DNA from 4 places in the Mesorhizobium sp. A556 genome. Region 1 is predicted to be linked to each of the others. Evidence: predicted binding sites of a transcription regulator. Region 1 holds the regulator's gene; each other region holds the start of a gene.

What was found. The regulator LexA, encoded in region 1, represses DNA repair genes until DNA is damaged. The targets are predictions, from matches to a motif close to TGTTCNNNNTGTGTTCNG.
Region 2: the regulator LexA is predicted to act here: its motif matches at 1,851-1,868, upstream of ACX3P0_RS07240 (ImuA family protein).
Region 3: the regulator LexA is predicted to act here: its motif matches at 1,044-1,061, upstream of recA (recombinase RecA).
Region 4: the regulator LexA is predicted to act here: its motif matches at 1,048-1,065, upstream of ACX3P0_RS17870 (DNA recombination protein RmuC).

Annotation. Positions count from the first base shown of each region.
Region 1 covers NZ_JBTMXA010000001.1:875,520-878,641, forward strand. Annotated here, with positions in the region: gene ACX3P0_RS04400 (molybdopterin molybdotransferase MoeA) at 1-591, shown strand, start outside; gene lexA (transcriptional repressor LexA) at 706-1,452, shown strand; gene ACX3P0_RS04410 (ComEC/Rec2 family competence protein) at 1,555-3,122, opposite strand, start outside.
Region 2 covers NZ_JBTMXA010000002.1:540,461-543,582, reverse strand. Annotated here, with positions in the region: gene ACX3P0_RS07245 (Y-family DNA polymerase) at 1-1,125, opposite strand, end outside; gene ACX3P0_RS07240 (ImuA family protein) at 1,040-1,801, opposite strand; gene ACX3P0_RS07235 (ATP-dependent helicase) at 1,990-3,122, shown strand, end outside.
Region 3 covers NZ_JBTMXA010000002.1:599,100-602,221, forward strand. Annotated here, with positions in the region: gene ACX3P0_RS07500 (carbohydrate kinase family protein) at 1-912, opposite strand, end outside; gene recA (recombinase RecA) at 1,186-2,286, shown strand; gene alaS (alanine--tRNA ligase) at 2,546-3,122, shown strand, end outside.
Region 4 covers NZ_JBTMXA010000009.1:132,220-135,341, reverse strand. Annotated here, with positions in the region: gene fmt (methionyl-tRNA formyltransferase) at 1-464, opposite strand, end outside; gene def (peptide deformylase) at 467-997, opposite strand; gene ACX3P0_RS17870 (DNA recombination protein RmuC) at 1,098-2,354, shown strand; gene ACX3P0_RS17865 (DUF6481 family protein) at 2,555-2,983, shown strand.

The DNA of each region.
Region 1 (3,122 bases):
GTCGCTGCAACCGCGCATTCGGTCGGCGCGCGCGCTCTCGATCTCGGCATTGCGGCGGACCGCAGGGAGGCCATCGCCGCGCTGGTGCGGCAGGCCGTGGCAGCCGGTGCCGATGTCATCGTCACGCTGGGGGGCGCTTCCGTCGGCGACCACGACCTCGTCCACGAGGTGCTCGCCGACGAAGGCATGGTGCTGGACTTCTGGAAGGTGGCGATGCGCCCCGGCAAGCCGTTGATGTCGGGCCGGCTGAACACTATCCGCTGCATCGGCCTGCCCGGCAACCCGGTCGCCAGCCTGGTTTGCTCGCAGCTTTTCCTCAAGCCGCTGCTTGCGCGCCTTGGCGGCCGCGCCTACCGCCCCGACCTGCGCGACGCGCTTCTCGGCGCACCCATGCCGGCCAACGATCTGCGCCAGGACTATGTTCGCGCGGCGGTGCGCGACGGTACAGGCGCGCTGGTGGCGACGCCGTTCGGTGTTCAGGATTCGTCGATGCTGCGAAGAATGACTGAAGCGGGCGGCCTGATCGTGCGCGAACCCTTTGCGCCTGCCGCGCAGGCCGGCGACGCCTGCCGCGTGCTGATGTTACGCTGAACAAATCGTCAACACATTCATTAAACTTTAAATGGTTGCGGAACACAACTGGAACAGATACTGTTTGTTCTGGTTTTGTTTTTCCGATTCCATATCGGACCGCCGGGGGCCGCCATGCTGACGCGCAAGCAACACGAACTGCTTCTCTTCATCAACGAAAGGCTGAAGGAGAGCGGCGTTCCGCCCTCCTTCGACGAGATGAAGGATGCGCTCGATCTTGCCTCGAAGTCGGGGATTCATCGCCTGATTACCGCACTGGAGGAACGCGGCTTCATCCGCCGGCTTCCCAACCGCGCACGTGCTCTCGAAGTCTTGCGCATGCCGGAATCGCTGACGCCCAGTTTCAACGGGGCGCGCAAATTTTCGCCCAGCGTCATTCAGGGTGGCCAGGGTCAGAATGGTTCGGGCCAGGGCAATTCGGGCGGGCAAGGCAAGAACTCTCGGCTGCAGAGCGCGGGCAATGACGACGATGTCGCCGCCAATGTCTCGATCCCGGTCATGGGACGCATCGCCGCCGGCGTGCCGATCGACGCCATCCAGCACAAGACGCATTCGATCTCGGTTCCGCCGGACATGATCATGGGCGGTGAGCACTACGCGCTGGAGGTGAAGGGCGATTCGATGATCGAGGCCGGCATCTTCGACGGCGATACGGTCATCATCCGCAATGCCAACACCGCCAATCCCGGCGAAATTATCGTCGCCCTCGTCGATGAGGAAGAAGCCACGCTGAAGCGGTTTCGCCGCAAGGGCGCGTCCATCGCGCTTGAAGCCGCCAATCCCGCCTACGAAACGCGCATCTTCGGACCTGACAGGGTCAAGGTGCAGGGCAAACTGGTCGGGCTGATCCGACGTTACTGAGTCGACGGCCTTCCTGAACTGGCATGGCAAATGCTAGTCGGCCGTCGTGTTCAAAACGCTGGCTTAATCCAGCAAGATCGCTCGACAGCCGCCGCGTTGGGCTCAATCGTCGCCCGCTGTGGTGACACCGGTCGTTTTGGTTCTTGTCCGAACCACCTTTTTATAAGGCGGCAAGCCGCGGGCCTCGCGTGAAAACTTCCGCTGCGTGTGCCAGGGCCGATAGTGTTCTTCGACGGCGAAACGGATTTCCGCCGGTACTGCTGCCGATTGCCGGTTGAAGAATATCTCGACGCTGCCGGAGCGAGCCAGTTGGCGCTTGGTGATCACCGTGACCAGCGGATCGCGGCATGGGTCGGAGGCGGTCGCGTCGTCGATGATGATCACGCTCGCGAAGGCGCAGGCGGGTCTGGCCGCCTTGGCGTCCTGCGCATGGGCAACCAGCGCGCCGGCCTCGTGACGGGCGACACACAGGCCTTGCGCGCACAGGAACGGCGTTCCCGGCGGTAGTTCCATGCTGTCGGCAAGGTCAAACTCGAGGGTTTTGGCCCCTGAGGTTTTAACCTTGACCATCTCCGGCTTAATGACGGTTTCGGCATTGAGCGCGCGGCGCCAATTGTCGATGGTGAACGCGTTGGGTCGAGGTCGGTTGACCGCCAGTTCGCCCCCGCCGATCGACACGGCGACAAGCCGAGCATCCTCCGACACCAGCACGTCCGGCGTCTTCACCATGGGCACCGCCAGCAGACCGGCAATCGCCAGGGGTAGTGCCGCAAGCCGTAGCCAGGTGGTCGCCATCGTGGCAAAGACCAGCGCGCCGGTGATGAACAGCACCGACTGGACGGAAACGAGGCCGACCGCGTCGATGGGCGAGCGCGCCGCGATCCAGTCGGATATGACGATCATCGCGGCCAGCCCCCTGCCCATGACATAGAGGAAGGGGCCATCCGCGCCGAACGGCATGGCCAGCGCGGCAAGCACGGCAAACGGCATGACGATGACCGAGACGATGGGCATCACCGCCAGATTGGCAAACAGGCTGAGCGGCGCGACGCGCTGGAAATGCCACATGGCATAAAGCGTCGTAGCGCCTCCGGCGATGATGGACGTCATCGCGAGACCGCCCATTCCCGCCAGGAATTTGCGTGACAGAAGGCCTGCGACAGAGCGGCGCGCGGGCACCTTGCCGCCTGCCCGCCCCGACCGGTAATCGGACCAGCCGGCATAGGCGCCGACCAGGGCCGCGGTTGCCGCAAACGACATCTGGAAGCTCGGGCCGACGACCTCGTGCGGCGACACCACGATCACCGCAATGGCGGAAATGGCCAGATTGCGCATGGTCAGCGCCGCGCGGTCGAACAGCACGGCCAGCAGCATGACCGCCAGCATGATGAAACTGCGCTCGGCGGCCACCACGACGCCCGAAATGGCAAGATAGGCGGCGATGGAAAAGAGCGCGGCGGCGGCGGCATATTTTTTCACCGGCCGGCGCGAGGAGAAATCGGGAAACAGCGCGAACCCGCCGCGCAGCAGCAGCATGATCGTGCCGGCAACCAGCGCCATGTGCAGGCCAGAAATCGAGATGATGTGGTAAATGCCAGTCTTGCGCATGGCTTCGTTGATGGCGTCCGGGATGCCGGCGCGCACGCCAACGATCAGCGCGGCGGCGATCT
Region 2 (3,122 bases), on a different contig from region 1:
GCGCTCTTCGCCTATGCGGTTCGAGAGCGTGTCGATCAGACCGGAGACATCGGCCTCGGGCGCTTCGATCAATGAAGAAATAGTCTGCTTGTGTTTCAGTGGTTCGGCTTCGGTAGCCGCCAACCGCATAAGCTCGATTCCGAAGCCTGGATCGATCATCTCGATCTTGTCAGTGAGAAGTCGTGTCAGCCGTTTCACGTCACGAACAGGCTGCGCCGTACCGACACGGATCGCCTCGACACGGTTGTCGATGCGATAGAGCAGCAGATCGAGACGCCGCGCGCCATGTCCCCTGACCTCGAGCAATGAACAAAGTTCCGCGACGAGCCTTGCCGTGTATTTGGCGATGGTCTCGGCGGCCCCGATCGGCTCGCCGAAGGCGCGGCGGACTTCGATAATTTCAGGCGGCCGGATCGGTTCGATCGGTTCGCCGAGGCGGCTCATCGCCTGGTCGAGCCGACGGCCAAGTTCCGGCCCGAAACGCAGGGTCAGCGGCGCTCGAGGTTTTTGGGAGAGCTCGGCAACGTGGTCAAGGCCGAGCCGACGAAGACTGGCAACCATCTCTGTCGGCAAGCGCAAGGCTGCGATCGGCAATTTCTGGATCGCAGCTGTACTCTCCCCTGGCGGCACGACATGGATCGGCAGCGCGCCAAAGCGGGCAAGCGCATGCGCTGCCCCCCAGCTGTCGGCGATGGCGGCACGGGCGGTAATGCCGGACGCAGCGAGCCGTTCCACCATATCGGTGAGCATGGCGCTCTCGCCACCGTGAAGATGATCAGCGCCCGTCGTATCGATGACCAGACCATCGGGTGGATCGGCGGCGACGATCGGCGCATAGCGGCGGAGCGCCCACAAAGCGAGCCGATCCAGCGCCTCGGCATCCGCTGCAGGCTCGGCATCCATGATGGCGAGGTTCTGGACAAGCGCCTGCGCCTTGCTGGCGGGCATGCCGACGCGCAGACCAAGCGCCAGTGCCGCCGCATTGGCCGCAAGCACGACGCGGCGTCTTCCATGATGGCCTGTCAGGATAAGCGGCGTCTCAGGCGGAGGCGCGGCGTCGCCCAATTTCCTTCTGATGCGGTCTGTCGACCACAGCGGAAGAAAGAGCGATACGACCCTTGGCATCACAGGCATCCACTTCGAAATCAGCGCTTTCACCGGCGCGGCATCGGATCAGTTCAAGTTGCCAGCGGGCGCGTCCAACGCCCGGCACTGGCAACGGGGTCGAGGAAAGCACCGACACCCGCCACCTGGTGACCGAGGCCGTGGGCTGGCCGAAATCCGTCGTGTCGGTCTGTCGCCGCCATCGGCGTATGGCGATGCCGATCGCGCCTGAGCTTTCGGCGGCAAGTTGCAATCGGCGTGAAGCGGTCATGGAAAGCTTTGCGACTTCGGCGACGACCGCTCCCAGCCCCCCGTGACGAAGGCCTTCCTCGAAACAGGCGAGAACGGCCTTCTCGTCGCCCGCCTCTACGTAGATCACCCTGCCGGGAGGCAGCCCGGCCTGGGCGATAGCCGGCGCGAACAGGTCCTGGCGGGTCACGCACCACAAGACCTTGCCGATTGTCCGCCCTGCAATCCCTGCGGCAAACAAAGCAGCCGCCGCGCCGTCGATCGCACCATTGCCGCCACCCGCCACCTCATGCAGGCTTGCCAGCGCCAACCCTCCCCCGGGTAAAACCCGATCGATGGCCGCAACCCCGAAAGGTATGACCGCGCGGCCCCGCACGTTTCCGCCCTCGAGCCGCGCGATACGCTCTCGAAGCTCATTAATGGCGGGACTGACGGCGTTGTCGGTCATTCAGAAAAAGACTTCCTGGTTGGCTTCCCAACGGGTTTTCGGGTTGATATGTTCCTTATTTGTTCCGTTGACGAGAACGAGTCAATCCGCCTCGGACGGCCAGCATGACGCGACCGGACGAGTCGACCGACAGCGCGAAAGCGAAGAATGTCGAATCGATCAGGAATCGCAGATGGATAGAGGGTTTCGTGGGCGCTGCTTATCTGGAAAAATTAAATACCGAGCAACGCCTGGCGGTCGAACATGGAACGGGTCTCTTGCCGTCAACGATTGGCGGTCCGCTTCTTGTCATCGCGGGTGCCGGATCGGGAAAGACCAATACGCTGGCCCATCGTGTCGCGCACCTGATCGTCAGGGGTGCTGACCCTCGGCGCATCCTCCTGATGACGTTCTCACGCCGCGCCGCGAGCGAAATGGCAAGGCGTGTCGAGCGGATTTGCGCCCAGGTGCTTGGGGCCAACGCTGGCATCATGGCCGACGCGCTAGCCTGGGCCGGGACGTTCCATGGCATCGGCGCACGGTTGCTTCGCGACTATGCCGAGCAGATAGGCCTCGATCCGGATTTTACCATCCACGATCGAGAAGACAGCGCCGACCTGATGAATCTTGCCCGGCACGAACTTGGTTTCTCGAAGATGGAAAGTCGATTCCCGACCAAGGGAACCTGCCTGTCCATCTATTCCCGCACGGTAAATTCGGAGAAGCCGCTCGACGAGGTGCTTCGGACGTTCTTTCCTTGGGTCTCGGGATGGAGTTCGCAGTTGCGCGAATTGTTCGCCGCCTATGTCGAAGCCAAGCAGGTCCAGAACGTTCTCGACTATGACGATTTGCTTCTCTATTGGGCGCAAGCCGTCAGTGATCCGCTGCTTGCCGACGACATAGGCAGCCGCTGGGATCATGTTCTGGTCGACGAATATCAGGACACCAACCGCCTGCAATCCTCGATCCTGATGGCACTGAAGCCGGGCGGCAGAGGATTGACTGTCGTCGGCGACGACGCCCAATCGATCTATTCCTTTCGCGCCGCGACGGTGCGCAATATCCTCGACTTCCCCGGCGAATTCAGCCCGACCGCCGAGATCATCACGCTTGACCGGAACTACCGATCGAGCAAGCCGATCCTTGCCGCCGCCAACAGCGTGATCGACCTGTCGCGCGAGCGGTTCACCAAGAACCTCTGGACTGAACGGGAATCCGCTGATCGCCCGCGGCTGGTGACGGTCAGGGACGAGGCCGACCAGGCGCGCTATATCGTCGAACAGGTCCTGGAAAACCGGGAGAGCGGAACGGCGCTGAAGCAGCAGGCAGTCCTGTTCCGTAC
Region 3 (3,122 bases), on a different contig from region 1:
GTCAAAGGCAATCGCCGTTAAATCCGGCACCGTGTCGCGGCTTTCGATGGCAAGGATCGCCGCCGCCACGCCTTCGCGCAGGGCGGAGTGCAACATCTGTCCCCGCAGCAACGCCGCCACAGTCGCGCCCGCCAGCGCATCGCCGGCCCCGGTGACGTCGGCGACATAGCGCGGCGCGGGTGGCGCGATGGTGAAGATATCCTCTTCGTCAAAAGCCAGCACCGGTGCGTTTCCAGACGTGATCACGCCGGCCTTGAGTCCAGTCCTGCGCAAGCCCGCAACGACGGCTTCTTCATCCGCATGGCGATCCAAGCCTGTGAGAGCGGCGGTCTCGCGGCGGTTCATGAACAAGAGCGACAGCCGGTCCATCACCGGCTTCAGCCGCATCACCTTGGCCGGCGAAATGGCGATTGCGAACAGGGGCTTGCCCTGCACAAGGTCCACCAGCCGTTCCAAAGCCGCCGCCGGCAGATTGGCGTCGCACAGCACGGCGTCGGTGGCGTCGATCGCTTCGCGCACCTTGGCCCGCTTCATCTGTTTCGGAAACGCCAGTTCATAAAGCTCCATGTCGGCAAATCCGGCGATCAACTCGCCGTCGCGGTCGATCAGGGCGGTGTAACTTGGCGTCGAGCGGTCGAGAAACACCGCCGAAATGTCCGTGATGCCGGCCTCGGCAATCGCCTGCGCCACGCTGTCGGCCCCGGAATCGCCCCCGCGCACGGACAGCAGCGAGGCTGAAACGCCGCGCTGCACTGCATTGCGCAACGCGTTGAAGACGCCGCCGCCGACATCGTCACGCATCCTACCCGGGTTGGAGGCGGCCGGCACGTACGGGCCGGAGACCTGGCCGCGCCGGTCGATATGCGCACCGCCTATCGCCAGGATGTGAAAGGATTTAGAGGAACCGGCCACGCAATTTCCATTTTCAAATTCGCATCCAAGGCTAGACTGCCTGGGCTGGCCGGGCAATCCGCCAAGGCGATTCGCAACGTCACGCTACCGCCCGGCAACCGCCCGTTGGGATGCATTCTATATGATCATTGAGAAACAAAAATAGAACAAACTGGAATAATGCAATGTTTACAGTTGGTTGACCTCTCTTGTCAAAAGAGAACAAAGAGAGTACATACATGGCAGGTTCACGGCGTTGTCGGGCCTTCATTGACGACCAAGGGGTGATGTATCATGGCTCAGAATTCTTTGCGGCTGGTAGAGGACAAAGCGGTGGATAAATCTAAGGCTCTGGACGCGGCGCTGTCGCAGATCGAACGCGCGTTCGGCAAGGGCTCGATCATGCGGCTGGGCGCAAACGAGCAGGTAGTCGAGATCGAAACGGTGCCGACAGGCTCGCTCGGCCTCGACATCGCGCTAGGCGTCGGCGGTCTGCCGCGCGGCCGCATTGTTGAAATTTACGGCCCGGAAAGCTCGGGCAAGACCACGCTGGCGCTGCACACGGTGGCCGAAGCCCAGAAAAAGGGCGGTATCTGCGCCTTTGTCGACGCCGAACATGCGCTTGATCCGGTCTATGCCCGCAAGCTTGGCGTCGATCTTGAAAATCTGCTGATTTCGCAGCCCGATACGGGCGAGCAGGCGCTGGAAATCTGCGACACGCTGGTGCGTTCGGGCGCCATCGACGTGCTGGTGATCGATTCGGTGGCGGCGCTGACGCCACGCGCCGAGATCGAGGGCGAGATGGGCGATTCGCTGCCCGGCCTCCAGGCCCGCCTGATGAGCCAGGCCCTGCGCAAGCTGACGGCCTCCATCTCGCGCTCCAACACCATGGTCATCTTCATCAACCAGATCCGCATGAAGATCGGTGTCATGTTCGGCTCGCCGGAAACCACCACCGGCGGCAACGCGCTGAAATTCTATGCCTCGGTGCGCCTCGATATCCGCCGCATCGGCTCGGTCAAGGACCGCGACGAGGTCGTCGGCAACCAGACCCGCGTCAAGGTGGTCAAGAACAAGCTGGCACCGCCCTTCAAGGTGGTCGAATTCGACATCATGTATGGCGAGGGCGTCTCCAAGACCGGCGAGCTTGTCGATCTGGGCGTCAAGGCGGGCATCGTCGAAAAGTCCGGCGCGTGGTTCTCCTACAATTCGCAGCGGCTTGGCCAGGGCCGGGAGAACGCAAAGATTTTCCTGCGCGACAATCCCGATACCGCGCGCGAGGTCGAGTTGGCGATCCGCCAGAATGCCGGCCTGATTGCGGAAAAATTCCTCGAAGACGGTGGTCCCGAAAAGGACGATGGCGAGGATTTCGAGGGCGAAGCCGGCGCGATGTAGCATCCTGCCCGGCGTGCCGCAGGAACGGCGCTTCAGCGTACCACGTTGTGTAAAATAGTTGAGTGTTTCAAGCCGCCGGCGCCGGGTTCTGACCCCGACCGGCGGTTTTGGCTTTTCGGCCCCGGGATCGTTGGTTGCGCCGGCGCATCACGGGCTTCGGTTCGCTTCTTGTGTTTCTGGACAGGGTGCGGCGCGCCCGTTAAAAGGCCGGTGTCCATTTCCGCCGGCTTGCGGCGATTTTTCGAAAAAGGCGGCATTGATGAGCGGCGTGAACGAAATCCGGTCGGCATTCCTCGACTATTTCCGCGGGCAGGGCCATGAGGTCGTGGCCTCGAGCCCGCTTGTCCCGCGCAACGATCCGACCCTGATGTTCACCAATGCCGGCATGGTGCAGTTCAAGAACGTCTTCACCGGCCTGGAGACGCGGCCGTATTCGCGCGCCACCACCTCGCAGAAATGCGTTCGTGCCGGCGGCAAGCACAACGACCTCGACAATGTCGGCTACACCGCGCGCCACCACACGTTTTTCGAGATGCTCGGCAATTTCTCCTTTGGCGACTATTTCAAGGAACGCGCCATCGAGCTTGCCTGGAACCTGATCACCAAGGAATTCGGCCTCGACCGTAACCGCCTGCTGGTGACGGTCTATCATACCGACGATGCGGCCGCCGGGTTCTGGAAGAAGATCGCCGGGCTGCCCGAGGAGAAAATAATCCGCATCGCCACCAGCGACAATTTCTGGGCGATGGGCGATACCGGCCCTTGCGGTCCCTGCTCGGAGATTTTTTTCGACCATGGTGATCACATTCCAGGTGGCCCTCCCGGCAGTCCCGATG
Region 4 (3,122 bases), on a different contig from region 1:
TTGTCGACCATCGCCACCGGTCCGGTATCCAGGCCGGCCTCCATCTTCATTACCATCATGCCGGTTTCCGTGTCGCCAGCCATGATGGCGCGCTGGATGGGGGCGGCACCGCGCCAGCGCGGCAAAAGCGAGGCATGCCCATTGAGGCAACCAAGGCGCGGCGCATCGAGGATGGCCTGCGGCAAGAGCAGTCCGTAGGCGACGACAACACCAACATCGGCATTCAAGGCGTGAAAAGCCGCCTGCTCGGCCTCGGCCTTCAGCGATGTCGGCGTTCGCACCTCCAGCCCCAACCGCTCGGCTTCGCGCTGGATGGGCGACGGCGTCAATTCCAGCCCGCGGCGGCCCGCTGCGCGCGGCGGCTGCGTATAGACGGCGACGATCTCATGCCCGGCCTGCGCCAGCGCACGGAGCGTCGGCACGGAGAAATCCGGCGTGCCCATGAAGACGATGCGGAGCGGCATTTTTATGCCCTCAGCTTGCCCGGTTGCTGTTCCTTGGCGATCTTCTTGAACCGGCGGATGACAATATCGCGCTTGAGCTTGGAAATATGGTCGATGAACAGGACGCCGTCGAGGTGGTCGATCTCATGCTGCAGGCAGGTCGCCATCAAGCCTTCCGCCTCGATCTCCTGGCTGGCGCCACGGCGGTCGAGATATTTCACCCGCACCGACGCCGGGCGCTCGACCTCGGCGTAATAATCCGGGATCGACAAACAACCCTCTTCGTAGACCGAGCGGTCGTCGGTGCGAGCCAGAATTTCGGGGTTGATGAAGACGTGCGGCGCGGGGTCGTCGCCTTCCTTGGCGAGGTCGATGACCAGCACGCGCAGCGGCTCGCCCACCTGGATTGCCGCAAGGCCGATGCCCGGCGCGTCGTACATCGTCTCCAGCATATCGTCGGCCAGTTTGCGCAACGGCGCGTCGACCCGTTCGACGGGTTTGGAAACCTGACGCAGGACCGGATCGGGCAGGATGATGAGCGGCTTTATCGACATTCGCCTCACCTAAGACCTCACACAAACAGCGTCAACGCCCGCAAGCTTATTGTTCACGTTTTGATCTGACGCGATCGGTCGAATCGGCTATGCTGTCCCCATGAATGAGACAAGTGCTGCCTTTTCCGAACCGATAATCCGGCTCGGCGCGACGACGATTACGCTTGGCCAGATGCTGGTTTTTGGCGGCGTCGTATTTTTTCTTCTACTTGCGGCGCTTGTGATCGCCCTGTGGCGCTCGGCCAAGGCGCGTGCGGCTGCGGCCGCTGAGGCTGCCGAGCACGCCCGCGACGCGGAAGCCCGCATGGCCGGCATCCTGCAATCCCAGGCCGAGATGCAGGGGCGCATGGGGGCCATCGCCGACGTATTTGGCGCACGCCAGGCCGAACTGACACAATCCATCGGGCAACGTCTGGACGCCATGACCGGGCGGCTCGGCCAAACGATGACCGAACAGACGAAATCCACCCATGAGAGCCTTGCCCGGTTGCAGGAGCGGCTTGCCGTCATCGATACCGCGCAAAACAACATCCAGTCGCTGGCCGGCCAGGTGGTGCAGTTGCAGGCGATCCTGTCCAACAAGCAGACGCGCGGCGCGTTCGGACAATCGCGCATGGAGGCGATCGTCGCCGACGGCCTGCCGATGGGGTCGTTCGAGTTCCAGGCGACGCTGTCCAACGGCAGCCGGCCCGATTGCCTGATAAAAATGCCGAACGGCGCGCCGGCGCTCGCCATCGACGCGAAATTTCCGCTGGAAGCGTGGAACGCCATTCGCGCGGCCGACGGTCCGGACCTGCAGAAGGTCGCGGCGCAGGCGTTCCGGCGCGACATCGAAGTGCATGTTCGCGATATTTCGGAAAAATACCTGATCCAGGGCGAGACGCAGGACACGGCCTTCATGTTCGTACCCTCGGAATCGGTCTTTGCCGAGATCCACGAGAATTTCGAGGCCATCGTCCACAAGGCGCACCGTGCCCGCATCGTCATCGTCTCGCCCTCGCTGCTGATGCTGTCGATCCAGGTCATCCAGGCGATCCTCAAGGATGCGCGGATGCGCGAACAGGCGCATCTGATCCAGGGCGAGGTAATCCGGCTGATGGAGGATGTGGCGCGCGTCGACGAGCGCGTGCGCAAGCTGCAAACGCATTTCGGCCAGTCCGCCAGGGATATCGAGGACATTCTGGTCTCGACGTCGAAGGTTACGAAGCGCGGCCAGAAGATCGAGGCGCTGGAATTCGGCACTCCGCCCGATGACGCGAAGGAGGATACCGACGCGCCGCCGCCCAAGCCGGCCATGCGGGCCGCCGATTCGAAGACCGGGCAGCTTCGCCTGAGAGTGGTCGAGGGCGAAGACTGACCCGTCCAAGGATCAAGTGCGGCCGCCCAAGGGGTGCCCGAATGTGCGAGTCTGGCCGTTCCGCGCCCGATTCAACCCGAAAAAGGGTGTATTTTCACGGCAACACCCCGGAATTTCATGCCAGTTATGCGGGATTGTCGCTTGAATTCTCGCATTCCGCGCGTATGTAAGCGACGCGAATTGACTTCAAGGAAGTGGACTTGGCTATCTATAGGGAAAAAGACGTTTTCGAGCGGCGTAATGCTGCAAACGAGGCAAAAAAGGCGCTTCTGGAGCGCTTCAAGGCAAAACCGGCGGCGGATGATCCCGCAGTGCTGGCGCGGCAGGCGGAACGCAAGGCCATTTTGGAAGCCCGCACGATACGCGAAGCCGAAAAGGCAAGGCTGAAGCAGGAAAAACTGGCACGCGAGGCGGCAGAGAAAGCCGAACGCGAGGCTGCGGCGGAAGCGGCGCGGATCGTTGCGGAAGAAGAAGCGCAGGCCGAAGCCAAGCTTCGCGAGGCAGAAGAGACCGAGCGTATCGCTCGCCTCCTGTCGGACGACGCGGAACGCAAGGCCAAGCGCGATGCACGCTACGCAGCGCGCAAGCAGCGTGGCGGGCGGACGCCTCCAGGCTTTACGGCGCGCTGACGCATCCGGCTCCGGCCGTAAGCATCCAAATTGAAAAACCGGCATGCCCTCGCGGCAATGCCGGTTTTTGGCGTTTCGCCGGTTTTCAATGCATGTCGCCTGAAAGTGGGAACCGGTTTCGGGGCAACGACATGCATCA